Regions from separate parts of the Alteromonas sp. CH_MED4-4 genome, predicted to be linked through region 3. Evidence: predicted binding sites of a transcription regulator. Region 3 holds the regulator's gene; each other region holds the start of a gene.
What was found. Region 3 encodes sigma-54, which starts transcription at its own class of promoters, with help from an activator protein. Its sites were predicted from a motif close to GTTGGCACGNNNNTNGNNT; they were not measured.

Region 1: a site for sigma-54 is predicted at 2,360-2,378, ahead of xdp1 (exosortase-dependent surface protein XDP1). Genes of this name have one in related genera too.
Region 2: a site for sigma-54 is predicted at 5,858-5,876, ahead of WA381_RS00645 (DUF2726 domain-containing protein). Genes of this name have one in related genera too.

The regions. Positions count from the first base shown of each region.
Region 1 covers NZ_JAYMEU010000005.1:175,135-186,013, reverse strand. The annotation lists gene pssA (CDP-diacylglycerol--serine O-phosphatidyltransferase) at 128-931, opposite strand; gene xdp1 (exosortase-dependent surface protein XDP1) at 1,308-2,243, shown strand; gene xdp1 (exosortase-dependent surface protein XDP1) at 2,426-3,292, shown strand; gene prsT (XrtA/PEP-CTERM system TPR-repeat protein PrsT) at 3,398-6,211, shown strand; partial or broken gene dld (D-lactate dehydrogenase) at 6,230-7,933, opposite strand; gene WA381_RS05775 (L-lactate permease) at 7,971-9,680, opposite strand; gene WA381_RS05770 (LysR family transcriptional regulator) at 9,841-10,746, shown strand; gene WA381_RS05765 (DcaP family trimeric outer membrane transporter) at 10,809-10,879, opposite strand, start outside.
Region 2 covers NZ_JAYMEU010000001.1:140,212-151,090, reverse strand. The annotation lists gene gltB (glutamate synthase large subunit) at 1-2,138, shown strand, start outside; gene WA381_RS00660 (FAD-dependent oxidoreductase) at 2,152-3,567, shown strand; gene WA381_RS00655 (M20/M25/M40 family metallo-hydrolase) at 3,696-5,213, shown strand; gene WA381_RS00650 (hypothetical protein) at 5,373-5,822, shown strand; gene WA381_RS00645 (DUF2726 domain-containing protein) at 6,032-6,619, shown strand; gene WA381_RS00640 (5'-methylthioadenosine/adenosylhomocysteine nucleosidase) at 6,785-7,486, shown strand; gene WA381_RS00635 (cobalamin biosynthesis protein CobD/CbiB) at 7,488-8,435, shown strand; gene WA381_RS00630 (cobalamin-binding protein) at 8,432-9,355, shown strand; gene WA381_RS00625 (rhodanese-like domain-containing protein) at 9,489-9,893, shown strand; gene WA381_RS00620 (DUF2721 domain-containing protein) at 10,030-10,431, shown strand; gene WA381_RS00615 (GNAT family N-acetyltransferase) at 10,428-10,879, shown strand, end outside.
Region 3 covers NZ_JAYMEU010000013.1:50,509-61,387, reverse strand. The annotation lists gene mlaF (phospholipid ABC transporter ATP-binding protein MlaF) at 1-35, opposite strand, end outside; gene WA381_RS10875 (calcium/sodium antiporter) at 882-1,838, shown strand; gene WA381_RS10870 (KpsF/GutQ family sugar-phosphate isomerase) at 1,841-2,821, shown strand; gene kdsC (3-deoxy-manno-octulosonate-8-phosphatase KdsC) at 2,822-3,370, shown strand; gene lptC (LPS export ABC transporter periplasmic protein LptC) at 3,367-3,945, shown strand; gene lptA (lipopolysaccharide transport periplasmic protein LptA) at 3,914-4,468, shown strand; gene lptB (LPS export ABC transporter ATP-binding protein) at 4,471-5,196, shown strand; gene WA381_RS10845 (RNA polymerase factor sigma-54) at 5,270-6,751, shown strand; gene hpf (ribosome hibernation promoting factor) at 6,782-7,069, shown strand; gene ptsN (PTS IIA-like nitrogen regulatory protein PtsN) at 7,083-7,526, shown strand; gene rapZ (RNase adapter RapZ) at 7,611-8,456, shown strand; gene WA381_RS10825 (HPr family phosphocarrier protein) at 8,456-8,728, shown strand; gene mgtE (magnesium transporter) at 8,903-10,261, shown strand; gene WA381_RS10815 (response regulator transcription factor) at 10,313-10,879, opposite strand, start outside.

The DNA.
Region 1 (10,879 bases), on a different contig from region 3:
GTTCGGTCGCTTTTTAATCTATTAGTACATTAAGCATGCGTTTACGCTTGTATATCCTTATTCTATCAGCTCAAAAAGGCATATCCTCTTTATTATTGAGCGAAGACATCTGATTATTGCCACGTGATCATTCCTGCTTATTGTCTACACTTTCATTGCTTTTCTTTTTATCGGCATTGAAGTCTGCATCTTCTTCATGGTCGCCCACTACATCGTCTAACGTTACTTTCTCAACGGTACGAAACGTATTGATAGGTCCAGCTAACGCATATAGTGCAAAAACAAGGAACAATACTAAAGCGGGTTCTGTTGCCACAACAACGAATATCAGAAGAACTAAAAGAAGGCCTACAAATGGAACCTTACCGTGCCAATTAACTTCTTTGAAAGAATTGTATTTAAAGTTACTCACCATCAGCAAACCTGCCAAGCCAGTTACTGCAGCAACTATTAAACCATAGTCGGTACCAACAGCATCATACTCAACTCCAACCCATACAAGACCAGAGACAACAGCCGCAGCAGCCGGACTTGCGAGACCTTGGAAGAAACGCTTATCGGCAATACCAACTTGCGTATTGAAGCGAGCTAAACGAAGAGCTGCACCCGCTACATATATAAAAGCCGCTAACCAGCCTAACTTGCCCAGCTCAGTTAACCCCCAATTATAAGCAACAAGTGCAGGTGCCATTCCAAATGAAACCATATCTGCCATTGAGTCATACTCGGCACCAAAGTCGCTTTGCGTGTTCGTCATTCTTGCCACACGCCCATCTAAGCCATCAAAAATCATAGCAACAAAGATAGCCACTGCCGCGGCTTCGAACCTGCCGTTCATTGACGAAACCACAGCAAAGAAACCCGAAAACAACCCTGCTGTTGTTAATAAGTTGGGAAGTAAGTATATCCCTTTACGTTTTTGATCAGACATATGTCCTCATACTTCTACATATACAATTGCACTAATTATTTCATAGATATGCAGGAACGCATAGCAAAGTAAAAAGGCTGCCTCGTTCCTTTACATAACGCCGTTGCAAAACGTTATTAGCTTTGCATTGATTACACGTACTCCTACCACAATGCCGGCGCTTGGCTTCTATTTATTCAGGACCGCGTATGCTCACGATCAAACAAACAACTAATAACTAGGTATACGGTTACATACCTTAAATAGCTCACCGTTCATATATCATACAAGTCCATGTTGAAATTAGGTACTACCAAGTTTGTGTTCGCATAATATGCGCACACATCACTCGGCGTGTACTTGAAGTGCTTTGCGCTTCATATATAGGAAAGCAATTATGCGAACGCTACAAAAAACGTTTTCTTTGCAAACTGTACTATTACTTTCCACAGCTTTGCTATCTACCCTGAGTGCTAATTCAGCATTCGCTACCTACTATAAAAAGCAAAGTTATTCTCACTGTGGGTCATCGAGCCAAAGCAACGAACAAAGCAATGTATGTAACTCTCCGTTGGGAGAATACACCTACGATCTAGTCGATGACAAAGTGACACAAACCAATCAGACGAATAATTCCTTTGTTCAAATAGACGGATTAAATATTAATATGTCCGCCTTTTCGGACACACAAGGAGTTACCGGCGAAACAGTCGTTGGCGCCAAGTTAGAAAAAATCTCAGATAAATGGGCTTACGGCATAACAAACAACGATGAAGCATACTATCGTGGCGACGCTGACCACGCTATTGACAATATCAACTATTACTCTCAAGGTAGCGCGAACGCTTATTATAGTGGTATGACTAACGTAGAACGTGACTATGACTTCGTGTTGTTATCTTTCGACTCTGCGGTGACACTAACGGGCGCAAGTTTTTCATGGCTTTACAGTGGCCGCGACAGCCAAGTATCTGTTGCAGCACTAAGTAATACTTCGAAACTAACCTCAGGTGTTAACACGTGGAGCGATATTGTCGCTAACGCCTTAACTTCAGCCTCATTTGATATTGAAAACTGTGAATATTTAGATCACCGCGCTGACTTTACTTTCACTGAGTCCGCTCAATATTGGTTGGTTGGCGCTTATAACACCGTATTCGGAAATATTGGCGGCCATGTAGGTAATGATGCCTTTAAGCTTGCTAATGTTGGCTTCTCTGTAACAGAGTCTGCCGGTACGCCAACGCCAACAGAAGTTTCTGAACCTGGCACCATTGGCTTACTCATGGCTTGTTCACTTCTCGTGATGTGGCGTCGCAAAAAATCCATTTGAAGAAATTAGACTTTAGATCACTGACAGGTTGGAAAATCTGTCAGTTTTTTTTACCCTCTCTCATATCGTCCCTTTTCAAATTGTAACATTAACTTAAAAATCATAAACTTAAACAAACTGGCACGAAATAAGCTTAACATTAGAAATAATCATCTAATTTTGCTTTTTGGGTAGTTCAAAATATGAAGTTTTCTACATCGCTGACAATACTATTACTTGCTGTTAGTTCATCAGTTTTCGCTACAGATTCAAGCCTCAACAGTGCAAAGTATGATGCACAATACACACTCGCCAATTCTAATGGCAGCGCTAATTACTCACAAACGACCAATGCGCAAAACAGCAATACCTCAATCGAGATCAACGGCGTTACAGTTGATGTAGGAATCACTGCTTGGTCAAACTCTGCAGGACACGCCGACGACAAACTTGCCCAGGGCAATATTCAAGGTTGGTGGAACTGTACGCTTGGTAATAATGGTTGTACTTTAGCAAATAGACACGTTGGCTACGGAATTAAAAATAGTGATTATTCTTGGGGAGGTGATAGTCACGCAGTTGATAATAGCGGTGACGGCGGTGGCAGAGATTTTGATATGTTCTTACTGTCATTTAGCGAGTCAGTGACTCTTGAAAATGCAGCCTTCACTTGGGTAGTCGGCGACAATGATAGTAAAGAAGTTACTGTTGCGGGTCTTAATAGTATTGCGGCATTTGAGAGCGGAGCCAACTCAACTTGGAACACTGTTACAAGCGCTATTGTTGAGAATACACTAGGTCACTATGGCGTAGGTTCAAAAGGCTCAAACGGTTTGTACGAATCAACATTTACGAAGCTAACTGGTAGTGCAAAATACTGGTTAATAGGTGCATACAATACCATTTTCGACGATAACGCTAAGAGTAACTTTAACAGCGTACAATTAAAACTGTCTTCCATTGGTGTGTCAATGACTCAACCAACCGCAGAAGTTAGTGAGCCTGGCGCCCTAGCACTGATGGGGTTGGGTTTAGGTCTTGTTCTTTATAGACGTAAGCGCCGCGTTTAATTGTTTAAAAACGCATAGAAAACACGTATCTTTAGAAGGTGGCTTAGGCCACCTTTTTTTATGCTATTTTTAAGCCAGCGGCTAGGCTAAGTTTCGAAGGTATATATGGATTTTTTTAATAATAAAAAGCGTGTTGTACAACGCGCTATTGTCTCTGCAGTTGCCTCATCATTAATCGCTTTTAACAGTTTTGCTTCTACGTCAGAAGACTACGAAAAAGCACTGACCGCGTTTAATCAAAACGAATACGACGAAGCCTATATCCACCTTAAAAACAGCTTACAGAAAGACCCTGAAAATCTAGCTGCAAAGATACTAATGGGTGAAATACTGCTTATAAACGGCTACCTAACCGCGGCCGAAATGGAGTTCGTAGAAGCACTTGAAATGGGTGCTGACATTAACCTTCTGGCAGAACCGCTTGGCAACACTTGGCTGTTCTTGAACAGATATAAAGAGATTGTCGATTTTGCCGATTTAAACAAACTGTCGGGAGAGGCAGAGCGCGAGTGGTTAATGATTCGTGCAACTGCGTGCACTAGACTGGAAGACGAGCTATGCGCCTTACGCGACTATAGCACCATAGTCTCACGCACACCTAACTTCGTGCCAGCTATAAACGGCTTAGCCTCAATTGCCCTTCAAAATGAAGACTTATCTAAAGCAAATTCTCTTATCGATAAAGCCATGTCGTTAGAACCAGAAAACGCAATAACATGGCGATTGAAGGGCCAGCTTGCTTATCGACAGGGAGATACTGACGCAGCAACCGCGCATTTACAAAAAGCATTGACGTTTAACCGCGACGATCCTATTGCGCTACGTAACCTTGTAGACTTGTACTTAGAAGCAAAAGACTACGATACCGCAAAGCTTTTTGTTGATGAGATCATTGAGGACACGCCGAACGATCCGCTAGCCATATTACTCAACAGCTGGCTACAAAGTAGAGACAACCAGCAAGCTATTGATAATGCAAAGCTAAAAGAACTTAACGACTTCATGGCGCAGCTTGACCCTGAGCTGATAACCTCTCAACCGATGTTGTTATATATAAGTGGTTTAACGAACTTCTTTAACAACAACATGGAAACAGCCGCAAAGGACTTTAATGCTTACTTGCAGCAGGAGCCTGATGACCTGCAGGCAGTATTAATGCTAAGTCAAGTCTATATGGCAACACAGCAAGACAAACAAGCGCTTGCGCTGCTTGAACGTCATCAGGATGCGTTAATGGAAGACCCTGACTCAGCGCTGCTTCTGGGTGACTTATTTATTCGCCAAAACAAAGCATTCAAGGCTGAACGCCTACTGCAAAATCTTGAATACAAATACCCTAATGAGAACAAGCTTCAGCTTTTCAAGATTAAATTAATGGCTGCCAGAGGTAAGCAGGACGAAGCACTATCAATTCTTGAAAAGAATTTGCCGACCTACAAAGATAACGCGGGGTTTCTATTCACTTATTCATTAATGAATTTACAAGCCCAGCAGTTTGATAATGCTTTAAAAGGCGCAAACCTGCTAAGTGAACTTTATCCTGACGAAGCTGAAGTGTACAACTTAAAAGCCGGCATCTTGATAAGACAAGGTCAGTTAGAAGAAGCTAAAACCAATATCGAAAAGGCGCTGGCACAGAACCCTACCCTTTTTCCTGCAAAATTTAATTTGGCGGCTACTGAAAGCCGCTTAGGCAACGTAGAAACTTCTAATCAATTGATTGAAGAACTTCTTACTTTCTCACCGCAGCATAATGAAACGCTGATGCTAAAAGCGTTTAACCTGACCAAAGCAGGCAAGGTAGATGAAGCAAAGCAAATCTATCTCGATTTACTAACACTTACGCCGTCGAATAGCGGTGCTAGGGAACGCGTTTCCTCTTTGTATCAGCAACAAGGCGACATTAAGAATGCCCTGTATCACTTAGACCTGCTAATTAAAGATGACTTCGACAATGCTGACTACCTCCTTCGTAAAGCTGCGCTTCAGTTAGGGAATAATCAACGTGCCGATGCCGAAAAAACACTTAGCATTGTAAGAAACTTTATTAACGACGACGCGGGTAAATTAATTGCCTATGCCGACCAAGCCCGAAACATTGGTGATAGCGAGGGCGCGTTAAACGCCATGGCTCGCGCACACGACATAGCAAACACAAGCACATTTGTTACCCTGCGCTATACAAGTTTGTTGTTAGATTTACAGAAAAACGATAAAGCACAGTCGTTGTTGGCGACAGTTCCTGCAAACCAGCAGCAAAACCCGGTTTACCATTTTCTAAAAGGAAGATTAGCTGCGAATAAAGGTAATGATGAAAGTGCGATTAACGCTTTCGAAAAAGCGCTAGAAGTCGACGCTTCTTTTGCACAGGCTTTTGTTGCCATTTACAACTACGCACTGAACGATCAGTTTGTAGATGTATTTTTGAATACGGCAAGAAAGCTGGTGAGCGAGAATGAAAACAATCTGCTGGCAAAAAACCTGTTGGCGCAATACTTATTCTTTATTCAAGAGTTCGATGAGTCGATAGCGCTTTACAAGGAACTTGTTGAGCAACCAAACTTACTCAACCCTGCTGAGGCTTACAATCGCCTAGCGATCATGCATATCGAGGAATCGCTAGTCACTGCAAAAAACTATGCACGTCAGGCCTACGAGCTTCAACCAAACTCAGCAAAAATATTGGATACCTACGGTCACATCAAAGCGCTACAAGGAGACTATGAAGGCAGCCTTAAAATGCTGAGGGATGCGTTCGCCAGAGACGCCAACGACCCAAATATTCGCTATCATCTGGGCTACACGCTAGCCAAGCTCAATAGAATTGAAGAGGCGAAAAAAGAGTTAGAATATGCAGTAAAAGTGGAACGCCCTTTCTTTAAGCGTCCTCAAGCAAGAACGCTATTAGAGAGCCTATAAGGCTCTCTTCGCATGCAGCTAAAGGCAGCACGAACAATTGCGTTTGTGCTTTTCCATTTTGCCAATACCAGGGTTAAACGTATTGGTTGGATCTAAGTCTTTGTAAAATTTCTGCAAGTTACTTTCGGCTTCATACAAATGACCTACATTGTGTTCAGCAGGATACTTAGCGCCACGACTGTCTAATAGTGCCAACATATCTGCTTTTACTTTTTTGGCGTCGCTGCCTTTTTTTAGTATGTAATCTTGATGAAAGACATGGCAGAAAAAATGTCCATAATAAAGTGACTTTTCAACGTGTTTGGCGATGTGCTCAGGCAGGTTCTCTACCCATAAATCATCGTTGCGGCGCAATGCGATGTCCAATGCTAAGATGTCTCCTACTTGCTTATGGTGTAACGTTTGATAGCGAACCGCGGCGCCAGCTGCAGCAAAACGTAATAAAAACGCCTTAGACGCTTCTTCTTCATTACAAGTAATGAAGTCACCATCTAGCTTCTCTTCGTTAAACAGCTTGGCCAAAAGCGTTTTAACCTCTTCGATGCCACCATCGCTCATTTTAAGGATTAGATGATGCTCGTACTTGTCGCGTTAGGTTCTTATACTCGAGGGTATTTGGTCAGAAAAGAACTTACTACCGAACTGCATCAATCTATCGCTTAGGTAAGGAGGAAGCAGAGGTAACTTGTTGAGCACGGCATCCACCCGCCCTTTGAGTGCAAACATTTTAGGTAGCGAGTCAGTTCCCAAACGCTGAATACTTATGATGGTATCTTTTCCGTAAACATCTGCAATATCGAACATTTCTCTATGAAGATATTCACCCACCTCAGGAACGTTTTTACATTGAGTCAGTATGTCTCTTCGAATACGAGTAAGTACAGAGGCATCATTCGTACCGATATAAAACGTTTGTTCTTTATTAGGCACTTCGAATGTGTCTAAGCGCACCGCGAAAACAGCAATTTTACCTGCGCATCCACTGGCTTCGTAAAGCCGTGTTGGATCGGCATTAAAGCGGCTCGGCGTATCAGCATTTACGTCTCTAACGATGTGTTCATAATCACTTGCCGACGCTTTCATACTGGTTTCAGGTAGAGATTTTGGAAAGTTGCCAGAAGAAAGGTTTCCGATAATTTCTTCCGGCGTGTCGCCTAAATCTATCCCTAGGTGATTAACAAGCTTTAGCTCTCCGCTTTTATCCACCTGAGCGAACAGCGATAACTCAGTATAGGCAGGTCCCCTTTTGACAAGTGCCCCACCTGAGTTGTTTGCAACACCACCGACAATAGACGCACCTAGGCATGACGACCCAATTACAGAGTGAGGCGCACGCCCGAGTGGCTTTAACGCCTTTTCAAGTTTGAACAGTGTTGCTCCCGGAAAGCTCAATACTTGCGTTCCGTCGTTAACCAGAACAATATCGTCCATTGCTAACGTATTTATAACCACCACTGGTCTATCGTAGTCGCTTCCACTTGGCGTTGAGCCTTCGGTCAAGCCGGTTTTCGCGGCCTGCATAATAATGATGCAGTTATATTCAACGCAAACCTTTAGCACTTCCCAATATTGCATTAGCGTATGTGGAAAAAGTACAGCCAATGCTTCGCCCTCGCCTGACCGCCACCCCTTGCGATAGTGCTCAGTTTGGCGCGTTCCTACGGCAAGATTGCTTTCCCCGAGTACGCGTTTAAAAGCGTCAATAATTGGGGTTGTTTGCATGTATAACTCCTTAGAACAGTGCAATGCGTATTAAAAATTAGTTTGTGCCGACTAATGGACCGCCGACGTCAAACACATAAACCCCCAACCATACTAAAATACCTGCAAATGCAACGTAATATATAGTTGGGATAACAGTCTTTCTTAAAGTAGCTCCCTCTTGCCCCATTAATCCTACCGTTGCCGAGGCAGCTACAACATTGTGTATTGCAATCATATTTCCGGCAGCCGCCCCAACGGCTTGCGCTGCGATAATTAGTGCAGGTGACAATTGAAGGCTTAGTGCTGCTTCGAACTGAAACTGGCTGAACATCATATTTGATACTGTATTCGAGCCTGCGATAAATGCACCTAATGCACCAATAGTAGGGCTAATTAATGGGAAAGCTTCGCCAAACATATTGGCGAACAATTGCGCGCCAGCTATCGGCATACTGACGATGTCGGCGCCATTCACACCTGAATTAATAAAAAGCCTAACCATAGGAATTGTGAACATCAATACAAAACCAGCACTTAGCAACGTTTTGCTGGAATCATTGAAAGCCTTAAACAACACTTCTCCCTTGGATACCTTTTTACTTTGAATGATTACTGCAACCAATGCACCTATTAACAACAACCCACCAGGAAGATATAGCGGACTGATTGATGCACTTACACCCGTTTCACCCAGTATGTTGTCAAATGAGAGTGTCAGCGACGTAGTAAATTCTTTTATTGTTGGAAACACTCTGGATATAACGAGCAGAAGTGCAACAACTAAATAAGGGACCCAAGCCGTAACCCAATGCATGGCCTTTTGTGACGTTATGTCGTCTGCTTTTATTTCCAAATTACCCAGCCAACCTTTGTCCCATGACGCTTTCGGCGGGAAATCCCATGTTGTTTTAGGCATCAAGAAACCATTTTTAGCTGCAGTAACAACCACTGCCAAGCTCACCAATCCTCCAATCAACGATGGAAATTCAGGGCCTAATACAATGCCGGTAAATACGTAAGGAATGGTAAAGCTGACGCCCGCGAATAAGGCGAAAGGTAGAATTTGTAACCCTTCGCGCCAAGACTTATTGGAGCCAAAAAAGCGAGTGAGCATTATAGCCATTAAAACTGGCATAAATGAGCCAATAATTCCGTGGATAATTGCCACTTCAGAGGTGATTAGTTGAATAAACTGCTCCCATTGCCAGCCTTGAGCCTGCAAAGTCTGACTGATCGCTTGGCCGTCTAAGCCTTTGTTTACACCAATGACTATAGGCGTTCCCACTGCGCCAAAAGAGACGGGTGTGCTTTGGATCATCATACCAATAAGTACGGCAGCCAATGCAGGAAAACCGATGGCAACAAGCAAAGGAGCCGCTATAGCGGCCGGCGTCCCAAAACCAGAAGCACCTTCAATAAAAGTTCCGAAGCACCAAGCAATGATTATTGCCTGGACTCTTCTATCAGGTGAAATGTTGGTGAAACCCTGGCGGATAACATCAATTGCTCCAGTATATTTCAATGTGTTGAGCAGAAAAATTGCACCAAATACAATCCACAAAACAGATACTGTAATCACTAAGCCTTGTAGAATTGAAGCGCCCACCCGTACTGCCGACATATCCCATGCTAAAAGTGCCATAAGTGCTGTACTTGCTAATACAACTGGCATTGCTCTTTTCGCAGACCACTGTAAACCCAATAGCAGCACTGCTGAAAGCGTTATAGGTAACAATGCTAATAATCCAAGGGTTATCTCATTCATGAGTTTTCCTCTTATTATAATTAGTTAATTATTCGAGTTTCTAACGTTAGAAAATCGATGTTAATGCAGGGTTAAAATTTAGGTATGCGACTGTACTAATTTCTCACGTGTTGATATATATGCATTAAAGACAAAGTTTATTTCCATTTTTGGACTAATAGTGGCAAAAGCAGACGATATTATCCTTTTTGTGAACGTAGTTGATGAAGGCTCTTTTTCAAAGGTCGCTCAAAAACTCAACCTAACTAATTCTGTAGTAAGTAAGCGTATCGCACGATTAGAGTCAGATTTGAACGTTCAATTGCTTTACCGCTCTACACGAAAGCTCAATTTAACTGATGCAGGAAGAACACTGTACAATAATGCGAGAATCGCCAATTTAGCCATTCAAGACGCAGAAGATGCCGTCAGTGGTTACAGTGATGAAGTGCGTGGAAAAATCCGAATTACTATGCCCAATGTATCGGCAAAACTGGTCTTAAATCGCGCAATTGCCGAGTTTTGCAATTTACACGAAGAGGTGGATGTAGAGCTTGCAATTACCAATCGCGTCACCAATATCATCGAAGAAGGTTACGATCTCGCCATTCGTACAGCACATCTTGAGGACTCCTCTCTTATTGCTAAACGCCTTATAGATTCAAAATGGATAGTATGCGCAAGCCCCACATATCTTAAAAACGAAAGCCGCCCAAATCATCCTGACGACTTAACTGAACATAATTGTTTAATTTACAAGTACGATAGCACTGGCCCAGACTTCTGGCCGTTTCATATTGAAGGAGAGCTTCATAACGTTCAAATTGACGGGCGAATGCAGTCAAATAACTTGGATGCGTTAAGGCAAGCCGCTATTGCAGGTGTGGGTGTAGCATTTCTTCCCAAGGCATTAGTGCATGAAGATATCGAAGATGGGGCGCTTTCGCCCCTACTTGCTGAGTACGTAACTAAGACTATGGGTATTTATGCCGTTTACCCTCGTTCGCGTCAGCCTGACAAAAAGCTAAAGCTACTGGTCAACTACCTTCAAGAGGCGTTTAGCAATAGAAGCGCCTATTTTTATTGATAAACATTGAAGTAATCTCCGTTTACATCAAAAACATGGCGCTAAACATAATTGAAGCGATCTTAAAACGCGAACTTAGCTGACGCTTGGAAGTAATTCGAGTCAATGCTGTCTATGTTGTCATCATTGATAG
Region 2 (10,879 bases), on a different contig from region 3:
AATCTGTCGATCACGGCGGCTTGCTTAAATACGTGCACGGTGGCGAATATCACGCCTATAACCCAGACGTAGTCAGTACGCTTCAAAAGGCTGTGGTGTCTGGTAACTACGACGACTACCAGCAATATGCGAAGCTTGTTAACGAGCGTGCGCCTGCGCACATTCGCGACTTGCTAGCAATAAACCCTGATTGCGACCCTATTGATATTAGCGAAGTAGAAGCACCGGAAAACTTATTCCCACGCTTTGATACTGCGGCAATGTCAATTGGTGCACTAAGCCCTGAAGCGCACGAAGCACTAGCGATTGCCATGAACCGCCTGGGCGGTCAGTCTAACTCTGGGGAAGGTGGCGAACACCCTTCTCGCTTTGGAACTGAAAAGAACTCTAAAATTAAGCAGGTGGCTTCAGGTCGCTTTGGTGTAACGCCTCACTATTTGGTTAACGCAAACGTTATTCAAATTAAAGTGGCGCAGGGTGCAAAACCGGGTGAAGGCGGTCAGCTTCCCGGCGATAAGGTAAATAAATACATCGCACAGCTACGTTTCTCTGTGCCGGGTGTAACCCTTATTTCACCACCTCCACACCACGATATTTACTCAATTGAAGATTTGGCACAGCTAATTTTCGATTTGAAACAGGTTAATCCAACGGCACTTATATCCGTTAAGCTAGTATCTGAGCCGGGTGTTGGCACCATTGCAACGGGTGTAGCGAAAGCCTATGCCGACCTTATCACCGTTTCAGGTTACGACGGCGGTACAGGTGCAAGTCCGCTAACATCAGTTAAGTATGCGGGTAGTCCATTCGAGCTTGGTTTATCTGAAACTCAGCAAGCGCTTATTGAAAACGGCTTACGTCACAAAGTACGCGTTCAAACCGACGGTGGTTTGAAAACAGGCTTAGACGTAGTAAAAGCCGGTATTTTAGGCGCTGAGAGCTTTGGTTTTGGTACAGGTCCAATGGTGGCTTTAGGCTGTAAATATCTACGTATTTGCCACTTGAACAACTGTGCGACCGGTGTTGCAACGCAGGATCAAAAACTGCGTGACGACCACTTCATTGGCTTACCTGATATGGTAATGAACTACTTCAAGTTTATTGCGCAAGAAGTGCGTGAAATCATGGCGTCTATGGGTATTGCTAAGTTCGACGACCTTGTTGGTCGCACAGAGCTACTTAAAGTTTTAGATGGCATTACCGCTAAGCAAAACCGTTTAGATTTGTCTCCGTTGCTAGCGCAGCCTAAAGCAGGCGACCATACGCGCTTATTCTGCTCACAAACGACCAACGCACCTATCGATAAAGGTGAATTGAACGCGCAGATGCTTAAAGACGGCCAGCAAGCGGTTGTTGACGGTAAATCTATTACCCTTAAATACCCAATCCGCAATACGGATCGCTCTGTCGGCGCATTGCTATCAGGTGAAATCGCTAAACACCACGGTAACCACGACTTTGAAGATACACCTATCAAAGTTGAACTTACCGGTACAGCGGGTCAGAGCTTCGGTGTGTGGAACGCTGGCGGCCTGCATATGCACCTTGAAGGTGATGCCAACGATTATGTAGGTAAAGGGATGACCGGCGGTAAGCTTGTTATTCACCCACCACGCAATATCTCTTACGACGCCCACGACAGCGCCATTATGGGTAACACCTGCCTTTACGGTGCAACAGGCGGTAAGCTGTTTGCTGCTGGCCGTGCTGGCGAGCGCTTTGGCGTACGTAACTCTGGTGCTATTGCGGTAGTTGAAGGCATTGGCGATAACGGCTGTGAATATATGACAGGCGGTATCGTGGCTGTACTTGGTCCGGTTGGTGTTAACTTCGGTGCAGGTATGACTGGTGGTTTTGCTTATCTTATGGATGATGGCGACGACCTTGATAACCGTGTAAATGCGGAACTGGTCGATGTAATGCCAATTGAAGATAAAGCGATTCTTGCTGAGCACTTACGTGGCTTAATTAATCAGCATTACGAAGAAACAGGAAGCGAGCACTCGTTGTCGTTGCTTACTGACTTCGCCGCAACGCTGAAACGCTTCAAGCTTATTAAGCCAAAAACCAGTGATGTGAAAAACTTGCTTGGTCACATCAGTCGTTCAAGTGCTGAATTACGCATTCAGGCTCAGTAGGAGGATTTAGTTTATGGCAAAGAACGTATATCAATTTGTCGATGTTGAACGTATCGATCCGCCGAAAAAGCCGATCATGGTACGTAAACAAGAGTTCGCGGAAATTTATCAACCGCTGAGCCAATCTCAAACCGAAGGCCAAGCAGATCGCTGCTTGGACTGCGGTAACCCATACTGTGAATGGAAGTGTCCTGTACACAACTATATTCCACAATGGTTAAGCTTGGCGAACGAAGGCCGTATTTTGGAAGCTGCGGAACTCTCTCATAAAACCAACAGTTTGCCGGAAGTATGCGGCCGCGTATGTCCACAGGACAGACTGTGCGAAGGTGCATGTACACTGAATGACGATTTTGGCGCTGTGACTATCGGTAGTATTGAGAAGTACATTACCGATACAGCATTCAAAATGGGCTGGCGCCCAGATATGTCTGACGTGGTATGGACCGACAAGAAAGTGGCGATTGTAGGTGCAGGCCCAGCTGGTCTTGCATGTGCTGATATCCTGGTTCGTAACGGCGTTAAACCTGTTGTTTACGACAAATACGAAGAAATTGGTGGCCTACTTACATTTGGTATCCCGTCTTTTAAATTAGAGAAAGACGTGATCAAGCTACGCCGCCAAATCTTTACCGAGATGGGTGTTGAGTTCGTACTTAACACTGAAATTGGTAAAGACATACAGTTCCAGGATTTGCTTGATAAATACGATGCTGTTTTCTTAGGCATGGGTACGTACAAGTCGATGCAAGGTGGTTTCGATAACGAAGAAGTTGAAGGCGTTCACGAAGCCTTACCTTTCCTTATCGCCAACACCAATCGCGTAATGGGCCTTGAAAAAGATCCTGCTGATTACATTGATATGAAAGGCAAGCGCGTAGTAGTACTAGGTGGTGGTGATACCACGATGGACTGTGTTCGCACGTCAATCCGCCAAGGCGCTGCCCAAGTTACCTGTGCATACCGCCGTGACGAAGAAAGCATGCCAGGCTCTCGCCGCGAAGTTGTTAATGCGAAAGAAGAAGGGGTTGAGTTTAAATTCAATCTTCAGCCTCTAGACATTGCAGTAGATGAAAACGGTAAGGCATGTGGTGTTAAGCTGGTTAAAACCGAAATGGGGCCACCGGATGCCAATGGTCGCCGCCGCCCTGTTGAAGTGGAAGGTTCAGAGCACGTACTAGAAGCAGACGCGGTAATTATCGCCTTCGGCTTCCAGCCCAGCCCTGCGCCATGGTTTGCTGACTTCGGCATTATGCTTGATGAAAAAGGTCGCGTACGCGCGCCATCTGCTGGCAAATTTGCTTACCAGACCTCTCACCCGCAAGTCTTTGCCGGTGGCGATATGGTACGTGGTAGTGACTTGGTTGTTACTGCTATCGACGAAGGCCGTAAAGCCGCAGAAGGGATTATGGACTATATTGGCGTTTAACCTTCGCTAACTAAGGCCTATTGTCCATTCACGAAAAGCTCGATAGTTCTGCTATCGAGCTTTTTTTATTTAAAACTAAAGAGATACGATTTACATTAGATAGAATAATTGAATAAAGAGATGACATCATGAGATTGCGGACAGGGCTACTTTACGGGTTATTTTTAGTTTCCGTTTCATATTGCGCCCAGGCAGAGGAAAGTAACGCACTTACCACTCGCTCGGCTAAAGCAGTGTTCGCAGACTACTTGGAATATCTCACGCTACCCAACGTTGCAACGCAATCAGCAACTGATATAGAAAAGGTTGCGCGTTGGACGGCAACGAAATACAGCGAGTATGGTTTTAATACTCAGCTGCTGGAAAACAACGGCATGCCGATGCTGTATGCTGATTACATGCTAGCTGGGAAAAATGCCCCTACCCTGCTTTTTTATGCACATATGGATGGTCAACCGGTTAACGCTGAGTTGTGGGAACAAGACAGCCCTTGGCAGCCCGTTCTAAAAATCGAAGAAAATGACAGCTGGGTTGAAAAACCACTCTCTTTACTCGATAAAGACTATGACCCTAATTGGCGTATTTTTGCGCGCTCGGCATCTGACGACAAAGCCCCAATTATGATGTTACTAGCAGCCATAAACTCACTTTCGACGAATAAGGTGACGCCATCAGTTAATATCAAAGTGCTCCTTGATTCAAACGAGGAAGGTGGCTCTCCTACCCTCGCAAAAGTGATAGAAAAAAACAAAGCGCAGCTTTCTGCAGATGCCGTAGTAATGTTAGACGGTCCCATGCATCCATCCAACGCTTCTACCGTGGTTTTCGGTCATCGCGGTGCGACACTGGTTAAGCTCACTGTTTTCGGACCAAACTCTGATAGCCATAGTGGGCACTTTGGCAACTACATTCAAAACCCCGCTTTTATGCTCTCAACACTCTTAGCAGGGATGAAAAATGAAAATGGCAAGGTGACTATTCCTAATTATTACGGAGACGCTCCTCTGTCAGAAGAAACAAAACAGGTGCTTCGAGACATTCCTATTGATGAAACTGCACTATTGGCACGCCTTGGGGTAGCAAAGTCAGAGTCTGTAGGTGGCAACTACTATGAATCCATTAGTCTTCCGTCTCTAAATATCAATGGATTGAGCGCTGCAAGCACAACAGCAGTAAGGACAATCATTCCGGCTAGCGCTACAGCGTCCATCGATATTAGAACTACAAAAGAGGCTCACTCGTCCAGACAAGTTAAGCTGTTAAAAGACTATGTAACAGATAAGGGATATCACGTTGTGGACGAATTGCCATCAAAAGAAACCCGTCTAAAGCATGAAAAACTCATTCTTATAGAAGTTAGCCCCGGCACTGCAGCACTACAAACGTCCCTCGATGAGCCAGTTGGTCTATGGGCGCAAAAGGCACTAGAATCTGTAAGCGATGAGAAGGTTGTAGTTATTCCAATGATGGGGGGTACTGTTCCAACCGCACCGCTAGTAAACAGTATAGAAAAGCCGGTAATTCTTATTCCATTAGTCAATGCTGATAACAATCAACACGCTCCTAATGAAAACTTACGTATAGGCAACTTTTACAGTGGAACAAATGCGCTGTATCAATTATTGACCACGCCTTATGACCAGTAATAGAGTTGCAGGGATGAAGTGATGCTTTAAACCAAAACCTATACGGAAAACCTCACTAATATACGTTAATAGACCAAGGTTTAGTTGAAGCGCGAGAGTTACGACTCTACTATCGTTTAAGCAATTAAAGACATCGCACATCGGGTGAAGAATCTATCTATGCAGCATTTAAACATTAAGAAACTTACATTGTGTCTAACATTGGCGATAGCAGCGAGCAATGCCAGCTTAGCTGATACCATTGCTGTTGACGCTTCATTAAATGCGCAAGTCAACAACCAAACCAAGAAACAAAGCGTCAACTCTTCACCTAGTAAGCCAAGCATCACGTCTTGCCCTTCTGATTTTCAGCAAATTAAGATTTCTGATGATGCAAGACAATGCCAAGCATTTGACGAAAGCAAGACAGCAGTAATGGTTTACCACTCTCCTCGCTCCCCGAGTGAATTACTGGATGTTTACCAAACGGCGCACCCTGCTTTAAAAACTCACACACCAGTTAGCGGCCGCACGTTGTTATCCTCAGAAGATAAAGGGGTCAGAGTAATAATCAGCCCAGATAATACCGGCTCTCAAGTGGATATTCTTGTTACATCCACAACGAAATAAGCCCTTTTAGCAAGACAACTACGAAATCTACTCATGTTGGCATCTGCTTTGCAAAATCATCAATAACTACTCCACGGTAACAGTGAGTGTCATTTTTATGACGCTCAAACTGCAAACGGAGCCCAAGCTTTTTTCGATATAAACACTTTAGCGGGCTTCTTTATTATGCATTCCGTGGGCTTTAACTATTGAAATTTGCGAGGGTTACGATGGAATTGGCAATTATTCTAATGATGTTACTTATTGTCGTTGCACTGGGTGCCATAAAGTTGTCAGACGGCGGTGTCGCATTTCCATTTAGGCGAAAGCCGCAATTGTTCACCCCCGTTGAGCACTCTTTTTTAAACCTTATCGAACAGGCTATGGGAAGAGAGTTTCGCATAGTGTGCCGTGTGCGTCTTAACGATTTAGTGGCGGTTCGCCAGTCTGCAAATAAAAAGACGGCAAGCCAAGCCATCAGCAGAGCTTCTAGCAGACAGCTCGACTTTGTATTAGTAGATAAACACGACATGAGTCCTGTTCTTGCTATCGACTTAGTTCATAGCCAAGGCAAAGATGGTTATAAATCACAAAAAGACTGGTTTGTAACCGGAGCACTTGATGCTGCAGGCCTTCCTCATGCAAGAATTAAAGTGAAATCTGGTTATACCGTTGACGATATTCGCGAGTGTTTGGAAAACAAACTCATTCCATATCGCCGTTTACAGCAAAAAATGGCACAGCTGCCAACGCATAATCCAGAGCCACCAAAGCGCCCGACTCGCCCAGTGCGTTCAAGCAGACCAGCTGCAGCTTAAGACATAAGCCCCACTTCCCCTGGCCTTTGTTGCTTTGCTATTTTCTTACTCTCAAATAGCGGTAACAGAGGCATTTTTCTGTCAGTTTCTCTATTTTCCTTATACAATTAACGCTTTCAGCAGCGTATTCACGCGTTAAATTCCCTCAACACCGTCGGTAAAGTTATGAAAAAAATTGGTATTTTAGGTGCAATGGACGAAGAAGTTGCGCTACTTAAAGCGTCACTTTGGAATGTAAAAGAAACCCAGTGGAAGCACCTGACGTTTTACGAAGGTACACTTAACGACATAGAAGTGGTGCTAGTAAAATGCGGTATTGGTAAAGTGGCTGCAGCAATTGCTACTACTGTACTTATCGAACAGTACGCCCCTGATGCTGTAGTCAATACCGGTTCTGCCGGAGGTTTCGACAAGAATCTAAACATCGGTGATTTAGTGATCGCCAGTCACGTTATTCACCATGATGCCGATTTAACCCATTTTGGCTACAAGCTCGGTCAATGCGCAGGTATGCCTGAAGATTTCCGTTGCGATACAAGGTTAATGGAAGCCGCTCGTAGTGCTGCCACAGGCATTACGTCGCTTCAGTCGACAACAGGTTTAATCTGTACGGGCGATGCGTTTATCGGTAGCGACGAAGCTGTAGCAGAACTGCGTGAAAACTTCCCAGACATGAAAGCGGTTGAGATGGAAGGTGCAGCTATAGGTCAAACTTGCCATATGCTCGACACGCCTTTCCTTGTCATTCGTTCATTGTCGGATATTGCAGGAAAAACGTCGTCAGTGAGCTTTAAAGAGTATCTAGACACTGCCGCTAAACACTCAGCACAATTAGTTATGGCAATGATTAAGGCTCTCGCAAAATAAGATGACAGAGGTAATTAGCGACCCGCAATACCAGTCGCTATTCGTACTTTGGCTGGCTATCGCCGTTGACGCATTATGGCGCTGGCCCCAAAGTACTCATCCATTAACGCTCATGCGCTACCTCGTTCAGCAAATGGGGCGCAAAGTGGTGCCCTCTCGCGAATACGGTAGGTCTCAGCACTATATTTCAGGCTCATTAGCCGCCCTAGTTCTTCTTGCGCCGTTGGTAGTATGTGTTGCCATCTTGGTGTACATGGCCCAATACCCCGTATTCTTTGAGGCGATTATTCTTGTCGCACTGCTCGATTACGGTTACCAGCGTCAACAGTACAAAAAAGTGCTGGCGAGTGTGGGAAGAAATAAAAAATCCCTCGCACGTGAAATGGCGCAAACCATTACCGCACGTCAATGCGCTTCACTTTCCGATATAGGAATTGCCAAAGCCGCGATAGAATCGCTTTGGCTGAAGTTTCTTTATCTTTATTGCGGCGTTATTTTCTACTTTGTAGTGGCAGGCCCCATAGGCGCACTCATTTATCGATTGCTTTTGCTCACATCTTGGCAGTGGCATTACCGAACCCCTGCAATGACTTTCTTTGCCAAACCCGTACGTAACCTTGTTTACTTACTTAATATGCCGCCCGCGGTCATTGGTGGTCTAGCAACACTACTGGTCAGCCATCCTATTAAAGGGTTTCGCGCCATAAAGCGCTCCCCAGTGAAAGATAAAACGTCGCTACTGCTTGCGCTTATGGGCGGTGTGCTTGATATTAAACTCGGCGGACCAGCAATTTATGCCAACAAGAAGATTCGATACACCCGCGTGGGAGGCGCTAACGAGGTAAAGTACTCTCACATGTTGACAGCCAAAAATACGGTCACTCATGCCATGATTGCGGTTAGCGCCTTCGCATCGTTAGCTATGCTGGCAATGGCCGTAGCCCAATGAAAACAGCAGTTATGATGAAAACCATTTTTTTTGTAATTTTAAGCTATTTACCTCTTCTCACATTTGCTAACTCAGAATCAGATGCCGAGACAAAGCACCTAGCTCATTCAGATCAATTTGCTTCTGCCGATGTTGCACCAAGCTCGGAATCAAGCGCCTTATCAAATTCCGTCGAGCTAAAGATAGTCAGCCTTGCGCCCCACCTTACCGAATGGGCATTTAGTTTGGGCTTAGGCCCTAACCTTGTAGGTGTAAGCGACTATAGCGACTATCCTGACGCCGCGAAAAATATTAAGCGGGTGGCGGATTTTCAAGGTGCCGATATCGCTACCATTGTGGCGTTAGAACCTGATTTAATTCTTGCATGGGATGGAGGCAATAAGCCGCAAGATATCCATAAGCTTTCCTCGATGGGTCTAAACGTATTTAGCAGCAAGGTCGAAAATATCACTGATATAGCCAGCGAAATTAAAAGGCTTGGGGCACTTACAAATACGCAAAAGCAGGCGACCCAGCTCTCCAATGATTTTCTCAACGAACTAGCCGAACTTCGAAGTAAATACGACAAATCCTCGCTTATACCAATATTTTATTATTCGTGGACTGCTCCACTTATGACCATCGGTCCCAACGCGTGGGGTAACCAACTGCTGAATGTGTGTGGTGCTCAAACATTATTTGCAGACAGTCCTGTAGACTATCCTCAAGTCGCATTAAAAGATGTACTCACTCGCCAACCTCATGCACTCATTGCGGCATCTAAAAGTACGCATTCAGAACTTGAGGTATTCTGGCGTGATCATCGCTCTTTCCTCAAAGCCCCCTTAATTGTTGTGGATCCAGACGTCACCAGTCGGTTTTCATTGCGATTAATAAATGAACTAAAAGTACTCTGTAAAGGTATTAAAGAAAGCGCATAAGCGTTATACTTAAGTCTAGACCTGCTGGGCTGTTTTCAATTGATACACACCGACTTGGCTCAATTTAAGCGCCTTTGTGTAACAGAATAAGAGCAGGTTCTAATCTTCTATAAAAAGGTAAGAGTTTTTATTCATGCGGATTGTTGTTGCGGGTTTTCTAGTTGTTATCAGTGTTGCATTGTTTGTGTCGCTTCAGTGCACAGCGAAAGCGACCGCGCAAGCCTCTGTTGCCGCATCACCATACCTTATCGAGCGAGTTGCAAACAACGACTGGCTCCTTATTGATGTTCGCTCTCCGCAAGAATTCGCCGATGGTCACATTCCTGGCGCAGTAAATATGCCCCATGAAAATATCAATGACTACCTTAGCGAATTAGAAGGCCACAAAAACAAGCCTATTATCATTTATTGTCGTTCAGGCAGAAGAGCCAAACTGGCAATGAAAGTATTGGAAGAACTCGATTTTTCTGAAGTCATGCATTTAGAAGGCGATATGTTAGGCTGGAGTGCCGCTGGCATGACAGTTGACCGAATGTAGACTCAATATTCCGCCTTCTCCTTCGTATTAGTCTTTGGCACTAAAGATGTTGTAAGTTCAACCTCTTGGCTGATTACTGTGTGTAACTGAGCCCCTGTGATACACTCTTTTTACTCGACGATTGTATGAAACACCCATGAAAATAGATATTGCTACTCCGGCCATGTTATTTCCGGCGATTTCTTTATTGCTTCTAGCCTATACCAATCGCTTTTTAACGCTTGCAACTATTATCCGAAACTTTTCAAAAGAAGAGAGAGATGATAATACTCAAGCACAAATAAAAAACCTTCGATTACGTATTCAACTTATTAAGCGAATGCAAATAGCAGGTGTGGGTAGTTTTTTTCTTTGTGTAGTATCCATGCTAGCGATATACCTCACCTATCAACAGGTAGGAAACTGGGTGTTTGCTGCAAGTTTAGTATCACTTCTGTATTCACTATGGATGTCGGTAAGAGAAATATTGATATCAGTTGAAGCCTTGGATGTGCACCTTGACGGGATGAAAAACGCCCCACGTAAAGAAAAAGTATGAAGCCCACAAATCATTTGAGCCACATAATTCAAAGTGATATCAGCTACGAGTCTCTAGCGCCTGAGTTTTTTGCAGGGGTGATTGCTCTTGGCAATCACGTGCACGGAGATAACTACCTAACCAACGAGCTACTTGCTGATTACTATGCAAAGAGCTTTGTTGGCAATACTAATGCTAGCTGGGTAGCTCTATACAAACAAAAAGTTGTTGGTTTCAGGCTCACCTTTGCGCATACGCAATGGGAAGCAGATGAGTGGTGCAGCCCTTCCCTTTGGCCAGTAGATCCAAATACCGTATGTTATTTCAAATGCAACACGGTAGACCCCGCAATGCAGGGCTGTGGAATTGGCAGCAGACTATTAAGTAAATCGATTGAATGTGCGCAAACTCAAGGCGCAGAAGCGGGTTTAGCACATATTTGGTTGGCAAGTCCGGGCAACAGCGCATT
Region 3 (10,879 bases):
AAGGTAAGGTTATCTACTTCAACTAAATGATCCATAGTTACTTAAATGTCGACCCCTGACGTTGGATTGAGACCTTATAAAATATCGCGTTCAATCCACTTAGAAAATTTTAAAATTATAAGAGTAAGTGAGTATTCAATTTCCATGCCTTCACTTGATCCACTCTTAAGGTTTACTGCACAGTTTACTTTATGAGCGCATAAAATCAAAAAAGTTTACTCTCCAGTGTACTTTTTTGAATTTCTATCGCCAGACACGGTATAGAACACCTCGTCTGGGCGGTGTAATTTAAGGGCATTGTACGCTTTTTCAAGCCCATCGCCAAAGTCAAAAAGTTACAAGTTATGTTCGATTAAAGCGAATATATACCAGTCCGTACAGATAATTGCCCACTCAGAAGGCGCTGGCAAGTTTCCTAGCGAAGCGTGGGAATGCAGGAATGGCTGTTCCCTTTCAAATTCCCAGAATGAAGCTAGGAAGCTTGCCAGACCTTCCCGAAGGGCGAGTTTAAAATGTCCGTACTCTTTGTTGTGTCACCTTGATATAGAACCACTATACCTCCGGTAACACGCCGCGATTACGGACATTTTAAATCTCGCTGCGTGGGTAATAATCTATGCGGTCTGGTATTCGGTATCTCACGTTTAAGTGCCTAACCTTCCCTAGCAATCTTTACGCTTAACATTGACTCCATCCTATTTTGTTGTTTCTTAACTGAAACTGAATATGAAGTCTTGTGTGTGTAAGTGCGACCTAATTTGCGTGTTCAGCGGAAATTTACGTCAATTGACAGTATTTGGCGAAAATAAAACGCTGCGAGCATAGGCAAATGGCACTCTTTTTGCGACAATCTAGCGAAATACTTTCTATTACAGGTTGTTGTGCTTTTAAACATTGTCATTTTTCTTGTTGGGTTGATTGTGCTGAGTTGGAGCGCTGACCGGTTTGTATATGGCGCCTCAGCATTAGCAAAAAACATCGGCATTTCTCCAATGATGATCGGACTAACGATTGTCGCTATGGGATCTTCGGCACCTGAAATTGTGGTTTCCGCCATAGCCTCCGCAAATGGCAATATGAACACCGCCGTGGGTAACGCGCTAGGTTCTAACATCACGAACATCGCGCTAGTTTTAGGTATAACCGCGCTAGTGAAACCATTGCTTGTTTCATCAACAACATTAAAGCGCGAGCTTCCAGCACTCCTTATCATCTCATTGATTGCCATTGGCTTTATGTTTGACGGTGAACTTAAGTCTTATGAAGGCATTATCCTACTAGGCCTGTTCATTTTCGTACTGGCAATGATGGCGTGGCTGTCGCTACAGGTAGATAAAGAAGACCCTCTGGTTGCGGAAACCGCAGATGAAATCCCCAAAGGCGTCTCGAATACGTCAGCCCTCATTTGGATTGGTGTTGGCCTTGTAATACTGCCATTAAGTGCTCACTTTTTGGTGAACTCAGCAGTAGAAATTGCCAGATACATGGGCATTTCGGATTTGGTTATCGGACTAACGATTATTGCGTTTGGTACAAGTCTACCTGAACTAGCAGCAAGTGTTGCGGGTGTACTGAAAGGGGAAGACGATTTAGCACTGGGTAATATCATCGGCTCAAATATCTTCAACCTGCTTGCCGTACTTGGCATGCCCGGGTTAATCGCGCCTGGTATCCTGGACCCTGACGTTTACAACCGAGATATGTACGTAATGCTTGGTTTAACATTATTATTGTTCTTGTTCAGCTTCGATTTAATCGGCAAACGTACAATATCAAGAACAAATGGATTCATACTTCTGGCTTGCTTTATCGGCTATCAATTCTGGCTATTCGGATAATCATGAATACACAAACTCAGATGAACTATATCGACTCAGCGAAGCGCGTTATTGAAATTGAAACACAGGCTATTGCTAATCTGGCAGAGCGCTTAAACAATGAATTTATCGCTGCCTGTAATATTCTCTTTGCCTGCAAGGGTAAAGTTGTCGTGAGTGGTATGGGAAAGTCTGGGCATATCGGAAATAAAATTGCCGCTACACTTGCCAGTACAGGTACTCCTGCATTTTTCATGCACCCTGGTGAAGCCAACCATGGCGACTTGGGCATGCTAAGCAAAGGCGATGTCTTACTCGCCATCTCTAATTCTGGCGAGACTAACGAACTCGTTAACTTATTGCCCGTAGTTAAGCGCTTAGGCATACAGGTGGTCGCCATGACCAACAGTGCTTCCAGTTCATTAGGGCAACACGCAGATGTCGTACTTGATATCAGCGTTGAAAAAGAAGCGTGTTCGCTAGGTCTTGCTCCTACGTCAAGCACAACCGCCACACTGGTTATGGGTGATGCGCTTGCGGTAGCACTGCTCGACCAAAAAGGTTTCACCTCAGATGACTTTGCGCTTTCGCACCCAGGCGGTAGTTTAGGCAGAAAACTTCTGCTTAAAGTTAGCGATATAATGCAAAGCGGCAGTGATATCCCCCTTGTCCATGCCAGTGCTTCTGTTGCTGACGCACTGCTGGAAATATCTAAAAAGGGACTGGGTATGACAGGCGTGATAGCGGCAGACGGTACGCTGACAGGCGTCTTTACGGATGGCGACCTACGACGAATTCTCGATGCCCGAATAGACGTACACAGTGCGACAGTAGAAGAAGTAATGACTAAAGGCGGCAAGACTACCACCGCAGGTCAGCTGGCTGTAGAAGCCCTGAATTTGATGGAAACCCATAAAATTAGTGCGTTAATGGTTACTGACGATAAGCGCAAACCTGTTGGGGCCTTTAACATGCATATGCTATTAAAAGCAGGAGTGCTTTAAATGACAACCACCTTGTACACGGAAATAAATGACTCGCTTTTCGCAAAACTAGCCAAGATAAAGTTGCTGGTATGCGACGTTGATGGTGTGTTCTCAGATGGTCGAATTTACTTAGGTAACGACGGTGAAGAACTTAAAGCATTCCATACCCGTGATGGATATGGTGTAAAAGCGCTAGTGAGCAATGGAGTGAATGTCGCGGTAATTACTGGACGTCGCTCTGCCATTGTTGAAAATAGAATGAAGGCACTGAATGTTGCACATATAATTCAAGGCGAAGAGAATAAAGCAGACGCGCTTAGCGACCTGATGAAACGCCTTGAGTTAAACACTGACGAAGTGGCTGCGGTAGGTGATGACATGCCAGATACGGGTATGTACAAGCACGTTGCGGTTAAAATTGCGGTTGCCGATGCCCATCCTTACGTAGCAAAACAAGCAAACTGGATTACGACCCTTCCCGGTGGGTTTGGCGCGGTCCGAGAAATATCGGATACCATTTTGCAGGCCAAAGGGGTAGCAAATGAGATTTTTGGAGCTAGTGTATGAGCCTGTTTGGCTTTAATCGCTTAGGATTAAGTATATCGGCGCTATTTATTCTGGCGATGCTGATGTACATCCCTACGTGGATGGAAGAGCAGCCGGAAACGCAGGGGAATCGTGAAAACGATGCGCTAAAGCCCGCCTACAAAGCAAAAAATCTAACCACTACGCTGTACAATCAAGACGGTGAGTTAAATCACAAAGTATTTGCAGAGTCGATGGAGCATTACGACCAGCTTGGCTTTGTATTGTTTCAGCAACCTAAATACACCCTTTATACAGAAAACGCGTCATCACCATGGGTGGTAACCGCTGATGAAGGTACACTATACAATAACGAGCTAATCCAGCTGGAAAACCAAGTTAATATTGAGAACCAAACTGGCGATGACTTTGTCAGAAGTATATCGACCGAGTACATTCAAATTAATTTAGAGACCAAGCAAATGACATCTGACCAACCCGTTGAAATACTGGGCACCCAATATGTCATTTTAAGTAATGGGTTTAACGCGAATTTACGCACACAAGAATACGAGCTTTTAGATCATGTACAAACCACTTATTCCCCTAGCAACTAGTTTATTGCTTGCCATCGCTAGCGGTGCGGTACACGCCAGTGAAGATGATTTTTCGCAGCCCATAAAAATAGGCTCGAACACCCAGTTTATCGACGGTAAAAATAAAACCGCGTTGTACAAAGACGACGTACTCATAACTCAAGGCTCTTTGGTTATTGAAGCTGACGAAGTGGAAGTAATTGCCACTGACGGTGGTGGTCGTGAAATATTTATTGCTAGAGGAAAGCCTGCAAGCTATTCCCAGCAATTGGAAGACGGCACGCCAGTTTCGGCAAAAGCTAATGAAATACGCTATGAAGTGGTGAACCGAACGATTTCTCTTGCCGGAAACGCAGAGTTGAAACAAGACACCAGTAAAGTACAGGGTGACAACATCACGTTCGATATGATTACCGAGCAATTGCTAGCGACTGGCGGCGCAGGTAAGGATGGTGAGGGTCGAGTGACTACAGTATTCACACCTGAGACCATTCGCAAAACTTCGTCTAAGAAAGACAAAAAAGACAACGAGGGCAATGAATAGCAATGGCAACTTTGAGCGCTAAAAATCTTGCTAAGGCTTACAAGTCAAGACAGGTTGTTCGAGATGTAAGTCTGTCTGTCTCAACGGGTCAAATTGTTGGTCTTCTTGGCCCAAATGGCGCTGGTAAGACCACCACATTCTACATGATTGTTGGTTTAGTGAATCTGGATAAAGGCAAGATTGAAATCGACGACAATGAGCTAACTCATCAGCCCATGCACGAGCGTGCACGCCGCGGAATTGGCTACCTACCGCAGGAAGCCTCTATTTTCAGAAAGCTCACAGTGCATGAAAATATCATGGCCATTTTGCAAACCCGTAAAGATTTAAATTCACAACAGCAAGAAGAAGAAGCAGATGCGCTACTTGATGAATTTAATATTAACCATATACGTAATAGTACTGGGATGAGTTTGTCAGGGGGCGAACGCCGTCGCGTTGAGATTGCCCGCGCTCTGGCAGCAAAACCGCAATTTATTTTGTTAGACGAACCATTTGCTGGTGTTGATCCAATATCAGTTAATGATATAAAGAAGATAATACAACATCTTCGCGATAGGGGTATTGGAATCCTTATCACGGACCATAACGTACGAGAGACATTGGATGTTTGTGAAAAGGCGTACATTGTGAGTCATGGCGAGCTTATTGCGCAAGGAACGGCGGAACAGGTTTTAAGTAATCAAAAAGTAAGGGATGTATACCTAGGCGAACAATTCAGGCTATAGTTAATGTAACCGAATTGTCATTTTTCAGTTTCGCTCTGGTATATTCAATTTAGAGCATTTAAATAAGACGTAGATGAAACCATCTTTACAGCTAAAATTTAGCCAACAACTTACCATGACACCACAGCTTCAGCAGGCCATTAAACTGCTGCAGCTTTCTACACTTGATCTTCAACAAGAGATCCAAGAAGCGCTCGATTCTAATCCGCTATTAGAAGTTGAAGAAGGTAACGACGAGCCGCAACTAGAAAAGAACAATATCGACAACGATGACAGCGGCTCTGAGGCCACTGCTTCTGCATCTAGTGACACATTAGAAGCCGGCGATGCACTTGAGAAAAACGATCTTCCCGATGAGCTGCCAATCGACAGTACGTGGGATGAATACTACTCTGCTTCATCTTCGCCTGCTCCGGGTCCATCCAATGACGACGAGCAAATCTTCCAAGGAGAGACTACTGAAGATATTCAAGAGCACCTTCTTTGGCAAATGCGCCTTACCCATTTCTCGGATACCGATCGCGCAATCGCTACAGCAATCATCGACTCTATTGACGAGTCAGGTTATTTAACCGTTACCCTTGACGATATTTTAGAAGCGGTTAACGATGATGATATGGAAGAGCCGATTGAAATGGACGAAATAGAATGTGTGCTTAAGCGCATTCAGATGTTCGACCCTATTGGTTCTGGCTCTCGCTCTCCACAAGAATGTTTGATGGTGCAATTGCGCCAGTTTTCAGAAGACACACCGTGGCTTGCTGAAGCAAAGCAACTGATTGAAGAGTACTCTGACTTACTGAGCAGCAAAGACTATCGTACGCTTATGCGTAAAAGCCGATTGAAAGAAGATCAGCTACGCGAGGCAATGCGTTTGCTGCAAACCTTGAATCCTCGCCCAGGTAGTGCTTTAGTTACTAAAGAGCCTGAGTACGTTATTCCTGATGTCTCAGTAACCAAGAAAAATGGCCGTTGGGTGGTTGAGCTGAACCCCGACAGTCTGCCTAAGTTAAGCGTAAATCAACAATACGCAGCAATGAGTCGCCGTGCCAAGAATAGTAGCGATTCACAATTCATCCGCTCACACATGCAAGAGGCTAAGTGGTTCATAAAGAGCCTTGAATCTCGTAACGAAACCTTAATGAAGGTTGCAAACTGCATTGTGCAGCAGCAAATGGGCTTTTTTGAGCACGGCCCGGAAATGATGAAACCAATGGTGCTAAATGATGTCGCAGAAATGGTAGATATGCACGAATCCACTATTTCGCGAGTGACAACGCAAAAGTACATGCATACGCCACGTGGAATCTTCGAATTGAAGTATTTCTTCTCAAGCCACGTTGCAACAGAGTCTGGTGGTGAATGTTCATCTACAGCGATTCGTGCATTGATCAAGAAATTAGTGGCCGCTGAAAAGCCTAGCAAGCCGCTAAGTGATAGCAAGATTGCTTCATTGTTGGCCGAACAAGGCATTAAAGTTGCCCGGCGAACAATAGCAAAGTACCGGGAATCGTTGTCGATCCCGCCGTCGAACCAACGCAAAAGCCTTATTTAATCGGGCTTAATAATATAAGGAAGACGAAATATGCAAATCAACCTTACTGGTCATCATGTCGAAATCACCGACTCTTTGCGTAATTATGTCGATACGAAGTTCAGCAAACTTGAACGTCACTTTGATCACATTTCTAATGTGCATGTCATCCTGAACGTTGAAAAATTAAATCAAAAAGCCGAAGCGACCGTTCATTTAAGTGGCGCTGAAGTATTCGCATCCTCAGAAAATACCGACATGTATGCGGCGATTGACAGCATGGTTGATAAACTCGACCGGCAGGTAATCAAGCATAAGGAAAAACTGAAAAAACATTAGTAGTTAATTAAGCATGGATATACAAGCCATCGTAAGTCTGGACCGCACCGAGTGTGCGGTTCAGTGTAATAGTAAAAAGCGAATTCTTGAGATCATCGCTGATATCGCTGCCAAGCAAAACGAGAACATTGATCAGGCAACGGTACTTAACAGTTTGATGGCTCGAGAGCGTATGGGTAGTACAGGCATTGGCAATGGTATCGCCCTGCCCCACGGGCGCCTGCCGGGCCTTGAGAAAGTGATTGCCATTGTTGTAACCAGCACGCCAGCAATCGACTTTGACGCCCTTGACGAGAAACCCGTAGACATCTTTTTTGCGCTACTCGTTCCCGAGGAACAGACCGAAGGACACCTTCAAACGCTGGCCACCGTGGCTGGTAAACTAAGCGACAAAGAAACGATTAAAGCAATACGTCGCGCAACGACAAGCGACGATATTCTATCTGCATTAAGTTAAACATTAAGCGCCTATTAACCGTTTAGTAGGCGCCTAATTCAACAACGCGTATGTGATAAAACCAGAGTATTAGGGAGAAAGTAGGTGAAGCTGATAATAATCAGTGGTCGTTCGGGGTCTGGTAAGTCTGTCGCACTTCGCGCATTGGAAGATTTAGGTTATTACTGTGTTGATAATATCCCGGTAAACTTACTTCCCACCTTAACCCATACAGTTGTTGACGAGTACGATCAGGTTGCGGTAAGTATCGATGTGAGAAACTTACCTAAAAATCCTGACGATTTGGTAGAAATTCTAGACTACCTGCCTTCTTCGTGGTCGATGACCATTGTTTACATTGACGCGAGCGATGATGTACTGGTTAAGCGTTTTAGCGAAACACGTCGTCTTCACCCTCTCGCCAAGCTTAATAAATCGCTTTCAGAAGCCATTAAAGCCGAGTCAGCCCTACTTGCTCCTATTGCTGAACGCGCAGATTTATATTTAGACACTGATAAGCTTACCATTCACCAACTGGCAGAGTTAATTCGAGAGCGTATCTTGGGTAAGAAAAGCTCACGCCTTGTGCTTGTGTTCGAGTCGTTTGGCTTTAAGCACGGTATTCCTAAAGATGCGGATTACGTTTTTGATGCCCGCTTTTTACCTAACCCCCACTGGGAGCCCGACCTTAAACATCTGACCGGATTAGACGCGCCAGTAGAAGTATTTTTGGGGTCGCAGCCTGTAGTGACCAAGTTCATTTGGCAAATTCAGAATTTAATAACGACATGGCTGCCTCATTTAGAGCGCAATAACAGAAGTTACGTAACCGTAGCGATTGGCTGTACTGGTGGCCAACACCGTTCGGTTTATATCGCACAGACCCTGTCGAAAACCTTCAGTGAAATACACCCTGATGTACAAATTCGCCATAGAGAGCTGAATCAGTAATGACTATTCAAAAAACGCTAACTATCGTCAATAAGTTAGGGTTGCATGCAAGAGCGGCGACCCAACTGGTTAAACTGGCTAATCAATTCGACGCTAAAATCATCTTAAAAAAAGGCGATAAAGAAGCAGACGCAAGCAGTGTATTGGGATTAATGATGCTTGAAAGCCATCAAGGTGAACAGGTAGACGTGATTGTGGACGGCAGTGATGCTGTTGATGCACTTGCAGCTATTGAAGAGCTTATTGAGGGCAGATTTAACGAAGACGAATAGTCTTACTTGCCCAATCCATTGACCAATTAATCAACACTTAGCGCAGTTATCTTAAAATCCCGCGCAAAACCTACGCAATTATCATGACAGACTCATCATAATTGCGATATTCTACGCCCACTTAGGCTCTATGGCCTGCATTGTTCATCTTTTAGCTTGTAGGAATAACGCCTTATGGCAGAAGCGCTTGTTTCTAAATACGTACAAACTCAGTTACGCGCACTCAACGCTGCGTTGACCAACGGTCAATTCGTATCTGTACGTAAGCTTCTGCTTGAATTACCGCCTTCAGACGTCGCCCACATTCTTGAATCTAGCCCTAGCAGAACCCGTGACGAATTATGGGAGCTCATTGATGGTGACTTTCACGGCGACATTTTAGAAGAACTGTCTGACGATGTTCGAAACGGTATCATTACAAAAATGCTTCCCGCTAATGTGGTTGACGCACTTGAAGAGATGGATACCGATGACTTAGCAGAGACGCTAAGCAGCCTTCCCGAGCCAGTATTGGCCGACATTCTAGACTCGATGGATGCACAAGATCGCGTGCGCGCAGAGCAAGCGCTGTCTTACGGTGAAGAAACCGCTGGTTTCATCATGAACACCGACACCATCACATTACGTCCCGATGTGACCATTGACGTGGTTCTGCGCTATATCCGCTTAAAAGGCGAGCTACCTGAGAATACGGATACGTTTTACGTGGTAAACCGAACTGACAACCTTGTTGGTATTGTTCCGGTTACCCGTTTACTCACCGCAGATACCGACGATAAAGTGTCTGACGTTATGGACGAGGAATCTGAAGCGATTCCTGTGAATATGCCAGACGATGAAGTGGCAAGCCTGTTCGAGCGATACAATTGGCTTTCAGCACCTGTTGTAGATGAAAACCATCGCTTAGTGGGCCGAATTACCATTGATGACGTGGTTGATATTATTCGTGAAGACGCGGAACACTCGATGATGAGTATGGCGGGTCTTGATGACGACGAAGATACCTTTGCACCCGTTATGCAAAGTACTAAACGACGCTCGGTGTGGCTGGCAGTAAACTTAGTGACGGCGCTAATGGCTGCGATGGTGAGTGATCTATTTGAAGCAACGCTGAGCCAACTGGCTGTGTTAGCTATTCTAAATACCATTGTCCCTAGTATGGGCGGTGTAGCGGGTAATCAGACGCTAACGCTAGTTATCCGTGGTATGGCACTAGGCCATGTTAACGCAAGTAACTCACGATGGCTTATCAGTAAAGAAATATCCATCGGCTTTTTAAACGGTGCTATTTGGGCGGTGCTTATTGCCTCTGTCATCGCGTTATGGAAACAAGATTACATGCTGGGCGTAATTATTGCCTTTGCCATGATGGTAAACATGATTGCGGCTGCTTTAGCGGGTGCAACCTTACCTATGATCATGAAGCGTCTTAAGATAGACCCTGCCCTAGCTGGCAGTGTTATCTTAACTACGATAACCGATGTAGTGGGTATTTTTGCTTTCTTAGGTACTGCGACGCTGTTTCTAATTTAAGTTAATTTTGAACTCTCATGCCTGATAGGGCATGGGTGAGCTAAACAACACTCATGCAATAAGCGCTTTCGCTATATATCCATTGACGTTCAGCTTGTAACCCACACCCCAGACGGTTTCTACTAGCTGTCCACCATTTTCAATACTGTTGATTTTATCAAGCTTAGTGCGTAAACGATTTATATGGGTATTCACCGTGTGCTCGTAGCCTTCGTGGTTATAGCCCCACACCTCACTGAGCAATTGATTGCGAGAAAAAACTTGGTTTGGATGACGACAAAAATAATCCAGTAGCGCAAACTCCCTAGCCGTTAACGTCAGCACTTGGCCGTTTAGGGTTACGCTATGAAAACGCTGGTCGATTTTAAGGGGTCCTATTTCGATGCGCTCTTCACTACCTTGAGATGGTCTTAAATGTGCTTGGCTAGGCATACTTCTGCGCATATGGGAGCGAATACGGGCAGTAAACATGCGTGCATCAAATGGCCCTGATAGATAATCATCTACGCCTACTTCATAGTAGTTTGCTTCATCTACCTCTTCGTCGGCCACATCGTCTGTCATCGCGTCACTTTCCACTGCCATCACCCAACTTTCTGGGTTCGTATCAACAAGGCC